4 regions of the Thermaerobacter sp. FW80 genome follow, and region 4 is predicted to be linked to each of the others. Evidence: riboswitches for the same ligand, from Rfam matches in the RefSeq annotation. Region 4 holds a riboswitch; each other region holds the start of a gene.
What was found. Region 4 has a riboswitch for thiamine pyrophosphate ahead of E1B22_RS10295 (ECF transporter S component). Riboswitches for the same ligand answer to the same signal wherever they lie in the genome.

Region 1: linked by a shared signal. The riboswitch ahead of tenA (thiaminase II) and the one ahead of E1B22_RS10295 (ECF transporter S component) in region 4 are both predicted to bind thiamine pyrophosphate.
Region 2: linked by a shared signal. The riboswitch ahead of thiD (bifunctional hydroxymethylpyrimidine kinase/phosphomethylpyrimidine kinase) and the one ahead of E1B22_RS10295 (ECF transporter S component) in region 4 are both predicted to bind thiamine pyrophosphate.
Region 3: linked by a shared signal. The riboswitch ahead of E1B22_RS00955 (hypothetical protein) and the one ahead of E1B22_RS10295 (ECF transporter S component) in region 4 are both predicted to bind thiamine pyrophosphate.

Annotation. Positions count from the first base shown of each region.
Region 1 is NZ_CP037895.1:340,069-344,033, reverse strand. Features, by position in the region: gene E1B22_RS01410 (2-keto-3-deoxygluconate permease) at 1-463, opposite strand, end outside; gene E1B22_RS01405 (adenosylcobinamide-GDP ribazoletransferase) at 573-941, opposite strand; gene tenA (thiaminase II) at 972-1,658, opposite strand; TPP riboswitch at 1,761-1,876, opposite strand; gene E1B22_RS13680 (aspartyl-phosphate phosphatase Spo0E family protein) at 1,990-2,331, opposite strand; gene E1B22_RS12830 (hypothetical protein) at 2,246-2,494, opposite strand; gene E1B22_RS01390 (ABC transporter substrate-binding protein) at 3,482-3,965, shown strand, end outside.
Region 2 is NZ_CP037895.1:327,609-331,573, reverse strand. Features, by position in the region: gene thiW (energy coupling factor transporter S component ThiW) at 78-677, opposite strand; gene thiD (bifunctional hydroxymethylpyrimidine kinase/phosphomethylpyrimidine kinase) at 670-1,671, opposite strand; TPP riboswitch at 1,806-1,915, opposite strand; gene E1B22_RS01340 (hypothetical protein) at 2,452-2,811, shown strand; gene E1B22_RS01335 (lysine exporter LysO family protein) at 2,796-3,965, shown strand, end outside.
Region 3 is NZ_CP037895.1:228,309-232,273, forward strand. Features, by position in the region: gene E1B22_RS00945 (IS256 family transposase) at 1-642, shown strand, start outside; gene E1B22_RS00950 (transposase) at 545-1,093, opposite strand; gene E1B22_RS13675 (hypothetical protein) at 1,345-1,479, shown strand; TPP riboswitch at 1,630-1,740, shown strand; gene E1B22_RS00955 (hypothetical protein) at 1,817-2,119, shown strand; gene E1B22_RS12810 (hypothetical protein) at 2,116-2,736, shown strand; gene E1B22_RS12815 (hypothetical protein) at 2,706-2,999, shown strand; gene E1B22_RS12820 (hypothetical protein) at 3,005-3,523, shown strand; gene E1B22_RS00965 (hypothetical protein) at 3,529-3,965, shown strand, end outside.
Region 4 is NZ_CP037895.1:2,471,641-2,475,605, forward strand. Features, by position in the region: gene E1B22_RS10290 (ATP-binding cassette domain-containing protein) at 1-1,125, opposite strand, end outside; gene E1B22_RS10295 (ECF transporter S component) at 1,142-1,738, opposite strand; TPP riboswitch at 1,886-2,005, opposite strand; gene E1B22_RS10300 (SDR family oxidoreductase) at 2,349-3,125, opposite strand; gene E1B22_RS10305 (thiamine pyrophosphate-binding protein) at 3,226-3,965, opposite strand, start outside.

The sequences.
Region 1 (3,965 bases), 820 kb from region 4:
ATAGCAGGGTGAAGAAGGGACCGTCGTTGAGGGCACTTGCGATGTACGCTCCACGGTCCTCGTCATCCCCGTACTGGGTCGCCAATGCCAGCCACAGCCCACCGTTGGAGTTGATGAACGCAATCATTGCCGCCAGAAGCGAAATGCCGAGGATACCGTCTCGTCCGAACAGATAACCATAAAGAATGACGAGCAGAGCTGGCAATACCGTCTTGGCCAGCAACAAGACGCCCGTCTTGGCTAGTACAGCCCCGCTCTGTCGGACATTGATTTGAGCGCCGGTGGCGAGGATAAGCAGGGCGATGAGGGGCAGCGCTCCGTCTTTAAACAGCGCCGTGGTGAAGGATCCAAGCTCAAGGAAACCAGGCCAGAAAGTTCGCACTACCGAACCGGCTAACAGAGGGATCAGCATCATACCGCCGGGAACACGTTGCAAAGTATCAACGATAGGAACTCTCCCCACCGGGGTTGGCCCTCCTTTGCTTGGCATCATTGACAACGCCTGTATCCGTGACGGTAGGTTGGAGCGCTATGGGAATTGTACCTGAAACCTAGCAACATGCCACAACGATCTACGATTTCGCGAGGAGGAGGAGGCCGCCTCCAGCGACGCCGAAGGCGCCCACGTGCTCATCCCGCATGATGCGGAGGCGTTCCTCCGGGGTGTGTCCTCCGAACAAGCCGTCGCACGTGTCCAACCACCCGTCGAAGTGGAGGCCGCCGGTCAACGCGAGTCCCAGTCCGACCACGAGGACGGCCCGGACATCGGGGGGGATGACCTCTGTCACGGCGGCGTTGGCGGCTGCGAGGAGTCCTCCGAGGATCACGCCGACCAGGGGGAAGTACCCCACCGCTCGACCCAGCGCGGGTGCCTGCAAGGGGCGCCGGCCGGGCGCAGGCAGGACCGTCAGAAAGCGCAAGGCGGCCCAGAACGCGGTCACGGTGCGGCCTCACCAACCTATCGAACCCCTTCAGACCGGCCAGGCAAGATCGCGGTAGGCCTGGTCCCAGAACATCCACTCGTAACGGAGACTGCGGGCGAACCACCGCTCCATGCGCTCCCGTTCATTGCTGCCGGCGGCCGTCGCAAGCCGATCGATCAGCCTCAGTTGTTCGTCGACGCTGCGGTGGAAATCGCGATCGGCGTAGGTCAGGATCCAGCGCCGGTAGATCTCGTCCTCCGGCAGCCGATTCGCCAGGCGCTCCCCGACCCGGGCATAGACCCAGTAGCAGGGCAGCACCGCCGCGACCAGCTCGCTGAGTCCGCCCGTGTGGGCGACTCGGAGCAGGTGATCGGTGTAAGCGACGGTGACCGGCGCGGGCTCCTTCTGACGCACAGCGTCCCAGTCCAACCCGAGACGCGACGCCAGTTCCGCGTGCAGCCGTTCTTCCACCCGGGCGACGTTGGCCGCGTGGCGGAGGAACATCTCGCGCGTCTTCGGGGTGTCTGCCAGGGTGGCCCCGCGGGCCAGCACCTTGGCAAATTGCTCGAGGTAGAGGACGTCTTGGGCGAGGAAGTAGGCGAAACGATCCCTGGCCAGCGTTCCGGCGGCCAGCTCCTGGAGAAACGGGAGCTGGAAGATGGCCTCCCAAAGGGTACGCGTCTGGGCGTCGAGCCACTGGTGAAACGGCTCGGCCGTGCCCCTGCTCGCCGGCATGGCGTCTCCCTCCCCCGTCCGTGGCGTGGAAGCACCGCGGAGAACGAAAGAGGCCGCCGAGCAGCTCGGCGGCAGGAGGCATGCCCGGCCGCATCCAACGGCCCGGTCCTTGGACCGCGCTCCCGACGCCGGCATGACCCGGATCCGGTGATCGGGGTCGGCGACGCCGATCAGTCGCCCTCTCAGCCCGGTTGACCCGGACTCCCCCCGCGGCCTCTCATCTCACAGTGGGTAGAATACGGCGATCCTCGCCATGTCCCTGCCGGGCCGCGTGGCCCCCGGAAGGCGATGGGCGGAACGCGAACGGAAGGAGGCCTGGGGCCGTCGGCCGTCACCCTTGGCGGACAGGACGCCGTTCGGCCAGGGCCTGCTGGGCGCGGACGATCAGATCGTCGAGCCGTTGGCTGAGGGCCAGGACGTCTTCCCGGCGGAGATCGGTGGGCGCTTGGACGGCGCTCATGAGGGCGCGCCGCAGGTCCTCGACCTCCCGCGCCAGCTGACCCCACGGGGGTGTCCCGTCCCCCCGGTGGCCGGTGCTCGCGCGGTGGCCGGCATCGGAACGGCCATCGCCCTCATTCTGCCCGCCCTCAATCCGCCCGTTGGTCGGAACCGTCGTCGGCGTGCGGGGGCGGACCGCCAGCGGCCGGTTCGTCCCCTGGCTCCTTGCCTCCACGTTTTCCCTCCAACGCTTCCAAGATCTCCAGGGTGCGCAACAGACGAGCCAGGACCTCGAGCTCATCGTGAATCGCGGCCAGGAGCTCGCGGTCTCCTTCGGCACCCATGGCATCGCGCAGGGCCTTCAATCGCCGGAGCTGGTGCCGGATCTGCCTGCGCAATTCAGCCGCTGCCCAACTCGGGGGTTTGTGGCCGGGGCTGCGACGGTCGCTGCGATGGTTGGGTTGCTTGTCCGTAGGCACCACGACGACCATCATACGGTGACGGGGCCGGCCGGCGGCATCGGGTCATCACCCGATTGACACCACCGCGCCGCCTTTCCGTTCGGGCCCAACGCAGATGATCGAGCCCGACGCCAATGCGTGGCGCGGCTCGTCCCCCGTCACGGCCCGGATCGCGATCCGCCAGGGAGTGCCTTAACTTGACATCCCGTTTAGCTTGAGGATATATTCCAATTGCTTGTTAGCACTCGTCGCGCTCGTCTGCTAACAGACCGGTCGTGGACAGGCCGGTCACGTTCACGAGCCTTCCTGTAGCGGTCATTGACGGAGATTCGTCGGCGGCCGGTTCCCGGCGCGTCCCGGGGACCGGTGCGCCAGGCGTGGGCGGCCGCGAGGTCGTCCCGAACGGATCGACCCGCTGGGTCGATCGCAGCGCGCACATCGCATCCCGAACCGGCCGACGAACCGGCCACCTGGACGGGGCCAACCGGCAGAGGGTCGACATGCGAGCCGACCGGGCGTGGCATGTCCGGCTACGGCCTGTCGCGCAACCGGTGGCGGTCCACCCCGTCGTGACCGAAGCCGCGCGACGGGGGACGACGGCTCGCGGCGGATCGCGTGCGCAGATGCGGCCGGTTCGTCATGCCGGGCGAGAGGGACCCGTGCGCCGGGGCGGGTGCGAGGCGCCCGTTCCGTGCGGGGCTCGTTGGCCGGGTCTCCCCGCCAAGCCGTTCATCGCCTCATCGCCGAACCGATGGCGAACCCATCGAGCGCAAAGCCGCGGCGGATCACCCCCGCGGGGTAGCCAGGCGCGCCTGCGCGGGTCCTTGCGGACTGGACCGGAAGGCACGGGTCGGCAGGAACAGGAGGTGACCGTTCGTGGTGGGTCGGTGGACGGAGCGGAGGTCGCGGAGGACGCTGCGCGTCGTGGGCGGGCGCGCGCCGTGGCGGGCGCTGGCTGCCGTGCTCGTGGCGTCGCTGGTGCTCCTGGCCGGTTGCGGCGGCCAGGGTAGCCAGGCGCCGGCCGGCGACCAGGAGGCGGGCGGTGCCGGTTCGTCCGGCGGGGAGCAGGGCGTCCAGACCGTCACCCTGCGCGCCATGACCATCGGCAAGCCCACGGAGCACTGGCGGTTCGACAACCTGAAGGAGGCCGTCGATCGGCTCAACCAGAAGCTCGAGCAGGAGGGCGCCAACGTCCGCGTCCAGCTGGAAGGCACCCACGAGGACCGGCCGTGGGACGAGTATAAGCAGCGCTTCATCCTGGCGGCGGAGGCCGGGAAGGCGCCGGACATCATCCTCAGCGGCCACGAGGACGTGGCGCCGTGGGCCGCGGCGGGGCACATCATCCCGCTGGACGAGTACGTCAAGGACAGCCCGGTGTACCAGGACGTGTTCCCGACGCTGTGGGAGT
Region 2 (3,965 bases), 810 kb from region 4:
GGCCGACGGCGAACCGAGCGCCGGGGCCGGTTCGTCGCGGGACGAACCGGCCCCCAGGCCCCACCTGCTTCCCGCCATCAGCGGGCGGCCGGCCCCTGCCCGCCGCCAGGGGGTTCCGTCGATCGCAGGCCAGGGGGCTCCATCGGCGGCAGCCAGCGCAGCAGCAGGCCTGCCACCAGGGCCCCCAGCAGGCTGCTGACGCCGAAGGGCACCACGTAGAAGAACCAGGCCCCCGTCGTCTGGCCCAGGAGCCACCGGGCCAGGGGAAAGGCGACGAGGCCGCCCACCAGGCCGGTCCCCAGTACCTCGCCGGCCATCGCGGCGACGGGACGACGCCAGACCCGGTGTGCCAAGCCGGCCAGGGCCGCGCCGAAGAGGCTACCGGGGAACGCCAGGAGCGTGCCAAGGCCCAGCAGGTTGCGCAGAAGACTGATCCCGAAGGCCACGGCGACGGCACCGCCGGGGCCGAACCAGACGGCGGCCAGCACGTTGACGGCATGCTGCACGGGCGTGGCCGTGGCCACGCCGACGGGGACGCGGATCATCCCCGCCAGCACGGTGCCGAGGGCGATCAGCACCGCGGCCCGGGCCAGGGTGCGCAGCTGGCTGGCGGGACCCGCTGGCGCTTCCGCCGGTCCGTCGCCCTTCGCCGAGGCCGCGGCGGGAGCCCTACGCATCCCTCGCCACCCGGCCCGCACCACCCGGTGGCGCCCCCTCCTGGTTCGACGTGGGGGGCTGCTCGCCGCGTCCCCCGGTGCCTCCGTCGGGGTCCGCCGGGGATGCGGCCGCGGCGGCCGATGCGGGCCCGGCCGCCGGCTCCCAGGGGTAGAAGGAGCACGTCGGGCCGTGGCCGCGGCCGATGGCCGGCGCGCGTCGGATCGCCTCGGTGATGTACGCCTTGGCCTCCTGCAGGGCGCGCAAGACCGGGTAGCCCCGGGCGAGGTACGCGGTGATGGCCGCCGAGAAGGTGCAGCCGGTGCCGTGGGTCGACCGGGTGACGATGCGGGGCGCCCGGAGCAGGTGCCACTCCCGGCCGTCGTAGACCACGTCGACGGCCTCGGCGGCGTCTTCCGCCACGTGGCCGCCCTTGACCACCGCCCAGCGCGCCCCCAGCGCGTGGAGCGCCCGGGCCGCGCGCCGCGCGTCGTCCAGGCTGCGGACCGGGATGCCGCTGAGTTCCTCCGCCTCGTGGCGGTTGGGCGTCAGGACCGTGGCCAGGGGCAGGAGCAGCCGCCGCACCGCGTCCCGCGCCGGTTCGTCCAGGAGGGGGGCGCCGCTCTTGGCGATCATCACCGGGTCGACCACCAGGGGGAAGGGACCCAGGCGATCCCGCCAGTAGCGGATGCGCTCGGCCACCGCCTCGACGATGGCCGTGGTGCCCAGCATGCCCGTCTTGGCGGCGTCGGTCCCGATGTCGTCCAGGACTGCGTCGATCTGGGCGGCCACCATCTCCGGGGGCACCAGGTGGACATCCCGCACCCCCTCGGTGTTCTGGGCCGTCAGGGCGGTGATGGCCGACGTGCCGAAGACCCGCAGGGCGTTGAAGGTCTTGAGGTCCGCCTGGATCCCCGCGCCGCCGCCGCTGTCGGAGCCGGCGATGGTCATGGCCCGGGGCGGGGGGGCCGCGGGGCCGGTTCGTCCGGAGGAACCGGCGAGGGTCGAGGCGACCATGGCGCGTCGCTCCCTTCATGGCGTCGGTGGGGGTCCCGGCTGCCGGGGAAGGACGGGGTGCGGGGCATCACGAAAGAAGGGCCGCGGGAAGAACGCGGCCCCGGTGCCTGGAAGCGATCGAGCGGCGATCGTCGAGGCTGGACCGCACCGTTCCCTCCGGTGGCATTACCCACGTCAGGTTCGAGGGGTTCGAGCCGCTGGGCTCGTCTCAGCCGGCGTGACGCCAGCACCCCCACGGTGCTACCATCTCCAGTATCGGATCCCGCCGGCCCCAGGTCAACGGCTCCCGGTCGACGGGGGTCGGAATCGGCGCCTGCCCCGCCCGAGCGGGAGTGGGGACCGGTACCCCAACCCCGCGAGCGGGAGTCGCAACCGGTGCCCGACCCCGCGAACGGGAGCCCGAGCCGTCGCCCGACCCGCCCGTCGAGCGCCGTCGCGGCGGGGGCCGCCACCGGCGGCATGTCCACGATGAAGGGCGCCAGGGTGACCCGCCCGCGCGGCGCGGTCGCGGCGTTGGGGGGGCGGCGCGCGGCGCCGGCCGCGGCGGCCGGGCAGCGGCGCGCAACGGTCGCACGGCGGGTGGGCGGGAACCGCGGTGACCGGGGTGAGGGGAGAACGGACGTGCAAGGAAAGCAGCGGTCAGCCCGACGCCCCGGCAGCGCGGGGGCGGGAACCAGGGCGCGTCCGACGGAGCGGGGCCGCCGACGCACCCAGCGGTCCGACGCGCCTGGGGACGCGACGGCGAGCACCGGCGGGACGCCGGGGAAGCGAGGGAACGACGTGCGGGAACGACTGAAGCCCCTGGTCCGGGGCATGGCGTTGGTGGCGTTCGCGGCGATCGCCGTGCTGTGGCAGCGGCGCACCGGCGGCTCCGTCGCCGGGCTGGTGGTGGCGACGGCGGGGATGGCGGTGGCGCTGGTGGCCGCGGTGGCGCTCTTCGCCCGGGTGATGTCCGGACTCCAGCGGCGGGGCGCGGAGGTGGGTGCGGGCGGGGTGCCGGCGGGACCGTGGCCCCCGGCTGGCGCGGGCGACCGGGGCGGCTCCCCCGCCCGTCGAGGTCGGGGAGCGGCCGTCGCCGGCTCCCGCCGTCCCCGGCGCCCCACCCGGAAGAGCGGGGGAGGCCCATGGCGGGCGTCCTGATCGCCCTCGCCGCCGGCATGGCGGCGGGGCGGGCCGGCCTCGTCCGGCACCGCGTCGAGGCCTGGGGGCCGACGGCATCCCGCTGGGCGTTGGGGCTCATGCTGGCGTGCATCGGATTGCGGCTGGGCCTCGATCCGGCGGTCGGCGGGCAGCTCGGTCGGCTGGGCGTCCAGGCCGCGGTGTTCGCGGTCGCGACGGCCGGCGGCGCGGTGGTGGCGGGGATCCTCGCGGCGGGCGGGATGGCCCTGGTGCGGAGGCGGCTTGCACGGGGCCGGATCGCGCCGCGACGGGTCCCGGGGCGCGGGACCGCTCCCACGGCGTCAAGGACGGACTCGGGGGCCGACGGGACGGCGGCCGGGGCAGGGGCGCCCCGCCCGGTGGCACCGGGCCCCGCGGTCGCGGCGCTGCGGATGAGCGGGGCGGCCGTGCTGGCGGTGGCCGCCGGTTGGGCGGCCGGAGGGCTCGTCCTCCACCTGGCGGGCTCGCCGGACGCGGTGGCCGGAACCCTGGCCGGGACCCCGGTCGCGAGCGGCTTCGATGCCGGGGCCGTCGCAGCCGGTTCGTCCGCAGTCGCCGACCCGACCAGGGACGGGGCGGGGCCGGGGATCGCCCTGGTGCACTGGGTCCGCCGGATGGCGGGAGCCGCTGCCGGCTACGCCCTGCTCCTGCTGATGGCCCTCTTCGGCTGGGAGTTCGGTCGGCAGTGGCCCGCGACCCGCGCCAGCCTGCGGGCGGCCCGGGCCAAGGCGGTGGTCCTCCCGGTGGTGGGCGGGCTGGGCAGCCTGGGCGGCGGTTGGCTGGCCGGTCGGCTGCTGGGCGAGCCGCCCGGCCTCGCCCTGGCCGTCGCCGCCGCCTTCGGGTGGTACAGCATGGCGGGCGTCGTGGTCGCCCAGCTATGGGGACCGGCCGCCGGTGCCCTCGCCTTCCTGGCCAACGTGTTCCGCGAGCTGCTCACGGTGGTGGCCGTCCCCCTGCTCGCCCGCCGGGCGGGCGGCCGGGCGTGGCTGACGGTGCTGCCGGGCGGCGCGACCACCATGGACACGACCTTGCCGGTCATCGCCGCCGCCGTCCGCGATGCCGGCATCACGGCCCTGGCCTTCGTCCACGGGTTGGTGCTCACCCTGGCCGCTCCGGCCCTGATCGGTTGGCTGGCC
Region 3 (3,965 bases), 710 kb from region 4:
GTGGGCGCGGCCGAGACGTACGAGTTCTGGCTCGCGTTTCTCCGCAGCCTGGTGGCCCGAGGGCTCAAGGGCGTTCGCCTGGTCATCTCGGATGCCCACGAGGGACTCAAGCGCGTCATCAGCGAGGTGCTGGCGGGCGCCAGCTGGCAACGGTGCCGCGTGCACTTCATGCGGAACCTGCTGGCCCGGGTGCCCAAGCACGCCCAGCCGATGGTGGCGGCCCTGGTGCGAACGATCTTTGCTCAACCCGACCTGGCGTCTGCCCGGGAGCAGCTCGAACACGTGGCCGCCAACCTGGACCGACGATTCCCCCAGGCGGCCGCTCTGCTCCGGGATGCAATGGAGGACGTGCTGGCCTACATGGCGTTCCCGGCCGAGCACTGGCGCCGGATCCACTCGACGAACGTCCTGGAGCGGCTGAACCGGGAGTTGGCCCGGCGCTGTGACGTAGTGGGGATTTTCCCGAACGTCGCCGCGGCCCTGCGGCTACTGGGGGCTCTTCTGGAGGAGCAGCAGGATGAGTGGTTGGTGTCCCGGCGGTACTTCAGCCTGGAGTCCATGGCCAAGATCGATGCGAACCCACCCCGTGAGGACTCTCAGCTACACGAGAGTTCGGCAGCACTGAAGGTGCTGGCTGTCTGATCAACCCAACCCGGAGGGGACACGACTTTTCCACCACTTGACGGGACGTGACCTCCAGCACCTTCTGGATCCGGTTCAGCTCCCGCGCCCGCTCCCGGATCAACGCCCGCCGATAGCGCACCAGCTCCCGCAGCTCCCGCTGCTCCCGCGAGGGGACGAAGCTGGGCCGGAGCAGCCCGTGGCGCAGCAGATCACACAGCCAGGCGGCGTCGTGCACGTCGTCCGCCTTGCGGCCCGGGACCGCCTTGATGGGCTGCGCGTTGCAGACGAGGAGCTCGAAGCCGAATTTCTCCAGAATGTTGTACACGGGCTTCCAGTACGGGCCGGTGCTCTCCATGGCGACGTGCGTCACGCCCAGGGCCTCAAGCCATCGTCCCAGCTCGTGCAGTTCCTTGGTCATCGTCCCGTCGGTGCGGGTCTCCTGCACCTCGGGCGTGTGTACCGTGGCCACAAGCCCGCCGCGCGCTCGACGAGGACCTCCATCACTCGGCCCCTCCTTGCAGCGGGCGCGGCAGCCTGCAATCCTGAGACACGACCCCGCGTGCTCCCCGGAACACCGCCCCGGGGGCGACACACCGTGGTGCTTCCGGCTGCCGGGAGGCCGTCTTTTTTGCGGGCTCGTGGCACCAAGCCCCTGCCCAAGCCGAAAGGGCCCGCTGGGAAGCCGCGGCCTGCGAGATAGAGCGCCATTTCCGGCTCCGGGTGGAGGAGGTCAACCGGCTGATCGCCCGCTACAACCTGATCATGCCCATCCCCTGGCGGCAGCGTCGGAAGGTGCAGCCGGAGGCGGAGCTGGCCCGCTTCCGAGAAGAATGGGAGCATCTGAGGCCGGCGTAGGTGCGGTCCCGGCCGGCAGGACGCCTGCAGGATGGGGGCTGGGTCCGGCAGGAACTGCGCCCGCCAGCGCGAATGTTCTTTGCTTGGGTGTCGGACGCTCCGCCCTGTGCGCGGGTCCGGGGCGCCGGCGCCCGTTCCAAAAATCCAGCGCGGCGGTCCTGGGGGAGCTCGGGGAACCGGGCTGAGAGGGCGCCTAGTCCGGCGCCGACCCCTGCACCCGATCCGGGTAATACCGGCGTGGGGAACGGTTCACCGCCAGGTGCGTCCGCCACCCCGGCCGGGGTGGCATGCGTTTTCCCCGCCCCGCCTCCGCCCGCGCGGGAAGGAGGCCCCTGCCATGAGCCGACACCCGCTGCAGCACGGGTTGCTGGCCCTCATCGGGCTTACGGCCCTGCTCTATTACTTCCTCAGCGTCCGCGGCGACGCGCTCCTGCCTAAAGGCGCCTCCCTGGTATGGGGGTGGCTCCCCGGCTGGGTGCTGGCCCTGACGGTCCTGCTGGGCGTGGTGAGCCTGCTCTCCCTCCTCTGGGCCTACGCCCCCTTCGGGGCTTCCGGTCCGGAAGGCCGCACCCCTGCGGATCCGGCCGAACCGGGCGAGCAGCGCCCCGCCGACCCCCTCCCGCAAGGTGAGCGGCCGTGACCCTGCTGGTGCTGGCCCTCTACACGGCCGCCATGCTGGCCCTGGGCTACGCGGCGGCGCGCTACACCCAGCGCAGTCCGGCCGACTACTACCTGGCCGGCCGCAGCCTGGGGCTGGTAGCCTTTCCCCTGACCCAGTTCGCCACCCTGATGAGCGCCTTTGTGTTCCTGGGCTCGGGCGGCTGGGCGTACCGGCACGGGTTCGCCTGGTACCCGCCCATCGGCATCGAAGCCTTCCTGCGCGTGGCCATGGCCCTGGTAGGCTATCGCGCTTGGATCCTGGCTCGGCAGCACGGCGCGCTGACCCCGCCCGAGCTGCTGGGCCGCATCACCGGCAGCGAAGCGGTAAGGGTGCTGGTGGCGCTGGTGCAGCTCTTCTGGTCCGTGCCCTACCTGGCCATCCAGGCCGTGGGCGGGGGGCACCTGCTTAGCGCCCTCAGCGGGGGCGCCATCCCCTACGGCCTGGGAGCCCTGCTGATGACCCTGCTGTCCGCCGGGGACTGTGGGGCGGCCTGCAGGCGGTGGCCTGGACCGACGTGTTCCAGGGCTTGTTCATCGCGGTGGCGCTCCTGGTGGCGGTCCCCTACGTGTTCCACGCCCTGCCCGTCGCCGAGCTGACCCAGAAGCTGGCCCGGGAACTGCCCGGCATGCTGCAGCCCCAGGGCGCACAGGGCTTCTTTACGCCCCGCATGATGTTCAGCTTCATGCTGATGAACGTGCTGGCGGTACTGGCCTACCCGCAGGTGTTCAGAGAAGTACTTCGCCGCCCGCTCGGCCGAAGCGTTCCGGGCGCTGGCGGTATGGTGGCCGCCGCTGACGGCGGTGGTGGCCCTGGTGCCCGTGCTGCTGAGTGTGGGGCCGGGCCCTGTGGCCCGACCTGAAGGACGTGGACCAGGTGATCCCCCGGCTGGTGGGTGCCTACGCCCCGGCCTGGGTGGGCGGTGTGCTGCTGGGTGGGGCCCTTTCGGCCATGATGTCCACCAAGGACTCCATCCTGCTGACCATGGCCAGCATCCTGGATCACGACCTGCTGCGCCGCCGTGCGCCCGGCCCGGAACGGTCGCTGGCCCGGGCGCGGGCCCTTACCGGCCTGCTGTTGCTGGCCAGCTACCTTCTGGCCCTAACCCGGCCGCCCTCCATCGTGGATCTGGCGGTGTACTTCATCCAGGGTAACGCCCTGCTGGCGCCCGCCTTCCTGGCCGCCCTGTACGGCCGGGTCAACGCCGCCGGGGTGCTGGCCTCGGTGGTGGTGGGCCAGCTGAGCTTCGCCGCCGCCGAGGCAGGGCTTTTGCCCTCCTTCGGGTTCGCCTCGTTCGTGCCCGCCCTGGTGCTGTCGGGCCTCGCCCTGTGGGCGGGCTCCTATCTGGGCCGGCCGGCACCCTCTCCGCTGGCCGCAAGGGGGTAGGGAGGATGCGGTTCTACCAGCCCTTCCTGGGCCGGGAAGTGGACCTGGACCAGTGGACCCGCGAGATGGTCGCCCTGCACTTTGACCCCGACGGGGGCACCCCCTACTGGCTGCGCTGGCAGGAGGAGCGGGGGATCGATGTGCGCCGCGAGGTGCAAGGGTTTGCCGACCTGCCCCGGGTCTTCGACCTCTTCGACGGGGACGTGCTGCGCCGCATCCCCGCCACCGACTTCCTGCCCCGGCGCCGGCTGCAGGACCCGAGCCTCCACCCGCGGGTGTACGAGACGGGCGGCACCACCGGCGCTCCCAAGCGGGTGGTGATGACCACCTACTGGCGCACCATGGCCGCCTGGACTTCCCACGTGCTGGACGGGCTCGGCGTGCCCCGGAGCCTGCACATCCTGGCCCTCATGCCCCCGGGAGGGAACAACAACGCGGGCGT
Region 4 (3,965 bases):
CAGGGAAGCGCCCCGCCCCGGCACCCACGCCGCGCCCGCCGCCCCCGCTTCCCCCTCAGCCACCGTCTCCGTGCCCTGGTCCGCCGCCGCCCGGGGCCGCTCCTCGGGCCGCCGCACCCCGCTCCCCGCGGGGGGCGCCGCCGTCCCCGTCCCCCGGGCGGTGGACCGGTCCGCCGACGGCGGGGGGACCCGGGCGCCGTCGCCCCCGGCCGGCGGCGCCTCGCGCCAGCCCGTGGCCCCCGCGACCACCGGCCGCCAGAAGGGCCCCCAGCTGCGCGGCCGCCAGATGCCGTAGGCCTCGATCTCCGCCCGATGTCGCCGGAAGACCACCGCGGGCTCGCCGTCGGCCAGCAGTCGTCCGCCCGGGGCCAGGAGGACGACGCGGTCGACCCAGTCCACCACGCCGTCCAGGTTGTGCTCGATCACGAGGACCGTGTGCCGGCGCGGGAGCCGCTGCAGGGTCTCCAGCACCAGGGCCCGGCCCGCAGGGTCCAGCTGCGCGGTGGGCTCGTCCAGCACGAGGAGGTCCGGCTCCAGGACCAGCACCGCCGCCAGGGCCAACCGCTGCTTCTGGCCCCCGGAGAGGGCCTGGATGGGGTGACCGAAGGGAAGGTCCAGCCCCGCCGCCGCGAGGGCCTGCGCCACCCGCGCCGGCATCTCGGCGGGCGGCACGCAGCGGTTCTCGAGGCCGAAGGCGACCTCTTCATCCACGGTGAACATGCAGAACTGGGCCTCGGGGTCCTGGAACAGCACGCCCGCCCGCCGCGCCGGGTGCAGCTCGCCCGTGACCCGGGCCTCGATCACCGACAGGATGAGGCCGCCCAGCGCCAGGGCCAGGGTGCTCTTCCCCGAGCCGCTGGGCCCCAGCAGCAACACGCGCTGCCCCGCCGGGATGGCCAGCGTCACGTCCCGCAGGGCCGGCTCCCGTCGATCGGGGTAGCGGACGCTCAGCCCACGGCAGGACGCCGCCGGGGCCACCCCCGCCGGGTCGACCCCTGCCGCGCCCTCCCCGCCTACCCGGCCGGCGGGCTGCCGGCCGGCGGACGAGGACGGCTCCACCGCGGCCGTGGCGCAGGATGGGCCGACCCCGCCTGCGGTCGAGCGCGCCGTATCGTCCCACGGCATCGGCTGGCACCTCGCCTCATCCGGCCACGCCGGGGCCCTGATCCTGCCGGCCGCGCACCACCGCATAGGCATTGAGGGCCCCGGTCCGCACCAAGCCGTCGACCAGCACCTTGCCCAGCAGGCCGGCGACCACGGCGCCGCTCAGGAGCCGCACCGCCGCAGCGGCCACCAGGGTTCCGGCGCGCATCCCGGTGAAGTAGCCCGTCAGGGCGTCGAGGGGCAGGCTGCCCACCGCCGCCAGGGCGCCGGCCAGCGCCAGGGCGGGCAGGTCGAACCGGCGATAGCGGAACGCGGCCAGGGCCACCTCCGCGCCGAGTCCCTGCAACCCGCCGTAGAGCAGCACCCACAGCACGTCGGGGCTGCCCAGCGCCAGTTCCCCGGCCGCGGCCAGGAGCTCCGCCCAGAAGGCGACGCCGGGCTTCTGGATGATGTAGGCCGCCACCGTGCTGGCGATGAACCAGACGCCGTAGGTGAGCTCCGCCACCACCGGATGGACCGCCCGGGCCACGTCCCACAGCGCCCAGGCGTTGATGTACAGGACGGAACAGGCCGCGGCCACGAAGGCCAACATGACGATCTCGCGGAACTGCAATCGGCGGGACGAACCGGCCATGCGCAACGCCCCCTTCGCCGTAGCGGGGCGGGACCGGGGGCTCGCGGGACGGCCGGCGGCAGGGCGGCAAGGCGCCGTGGGTCGCCGGAGGACGCCGAGGAACGAAAAACCACCTCCGGCAGGAGGTGGTGCTCGTCATGCCGTCCAGGCGGCCATGCGGTACCTTCCTCACGCCGGTATTACCCGGATCGAGTCCGAAGGGTAGCGCCCCTGCAGCCTGCGGCTGCCGCGCTTCTCAGCCCGTAGCGGGCACCCCCGGTACCGACATCCCGTTGGATTGTCACCTCGATGATAGGCCGCGCGGTCCAAAGCCGTCAACGCCGGGCGACCCACACGTGTTGAGCTAGGGCCCACCGGGCGGTCCCGCTGCCGGCGGGTGGCCCCGCGCCACGCCCGCGCCGCCGGCCCCGCCCGCGGCCGCCCCCCGCAGCCCGCGTTCTGGCCGAGGGGTTCGCGCCACGCGATGTGCACCCCAGCAGCCCCGCCCGCGGCCGCCGCCACCCCTCAACCCCCTGGTGCCGCTGGTTCCCACCGCACCCGACGCACCCCACGCGACGCCCCCCCGGCCGGGGACCGCAAGGGCCCGGCGTCGACGCACCACCGGCAGGCCTCAGACCGCGGTCATCCCGCCATCGACGGCCAGCACCTGCCCGGTGATGTACGACCCCGCTTCGGAGGCGAAGAGCAGCGCCGCTCCCTGCAGGTCCCGCTCGCCACCCAGGCGCCGGAGGGGCACGGACTGCTCGATCACCGACCCGTACTGGGCCAGGATGCCCCGGGTCATCTTCGTCGGGAAGAACCCCGGGGCGATGCAGTTCACCGTGATCCCGTGCTCCGCCAGCTTGGCCGCCAGGTCGCGGGTGAAGTTGATGACGCCGGCCTTCGCCGTGTTGTAGGGCAGGGTCTGCATCACCCGGGGATCGCTGCCCCGCAGCCCCGCGATGGAGGCGACGTTGATGATCCGGCCGCCGCGGCCCTGCTGGATCATCACCCGCGCGGCCTCCCGGCTCATGTAGAAGGTGCCGTGCAGGTTGGTGCGGATCACCTTGTCCCAGGCCTCCAGGGGGATGTCGAAGAGGGGGGCGCCCCAGGTGGCGCCGGCGTTGTTGACCAGGATGTCCAGGCCGCCGAAGGCGTCCACCACCCGGCGGACCGCCGCGACCACCTGCTCGTAGTCCGTGACGTCGCAGCGCACGGCCAGGCAGCGGATGCCCTGGCCGCGGAGCCGCTCCTCCGCCTCGCGCAGCCCCTCTTCCTTGCGGGCGGTGATGGCGACGGCGGCGCCCGCCTCCCCCAGCCCCTGGGCGATCTGCAGGCCCAGGCCGCGGCTCCCCCCCGTCACCAGCGCCACCTTGCCGTCGAGGCGGAAACGGTCGAGCACGCCCATGGGTGGACCTCCCCGTTGCGAGCGCCGGCCCGGCCCCGTCGACCGCGGGCCGGCTCGCTGGCAGCCGGTCCGCGTCCGGCGGCCGGCCCGCAGCGGCACCTCACACCGCGATGGCCCCAGCCCGGAAGTCCGAGGTCCCCATCTTCACGTTGACCAGGGCCGGCTTGCCCGCGACCAGGGCCCGTTCCAGGGCCGGGCGGACGTCGTCCGGCCGCTCGACCCACTCGCCGTGGCCGCCGAGGGCGGCGACCACCTGGTCGTACCGGGCGTGGCTCAGGGCGGTGGCGACGGCCCGGTCGGCGCCGAAGAGCTGGACCTGCAGGCGACGGATCTGGGTCCACGCCGCGTCGTTGCCCACCACGGCCACGAAGGGAAGACCTTGGCGGACGGCGGCCTCGTACTCCAGCAGGTCCAGGCCTGCCGCGCCGTCCCCCAGCAGCACCACCACCGGCTCGTCGGGCCGCAGGACCCGGGCCGCCAGGACGAAGCCCATCCCCACCCCGAGCGTGCCCAGCGGGCCGGGGTCCAGCCAGCCGGCGGGGTATCGCCGCGGCCGCACCACCTTGGCCGCCGTGCCGACGAAGTCGCCGCCGTCTCCGATCACCGTGGCCCCCGGCGGCAGGGCGGCGTCGATCTCGGCGCACAGCCGCAGGGGGTCGACCGGGACCGCGTCGCTGGTCAACCCGGGCCGCATCCGGGCGGCCCGCCGCTCCTCCGCCTCGCGCAGGCGCTCCAGCCACCGCCGGCGTTCGGCCGGTTCGTCCGGATCGAGGCCGGCTTCCAGCAGCTGATCCAACACCGTGCCCGCATCGCCCACCAGGCCGACCTCCACGTCCCGAT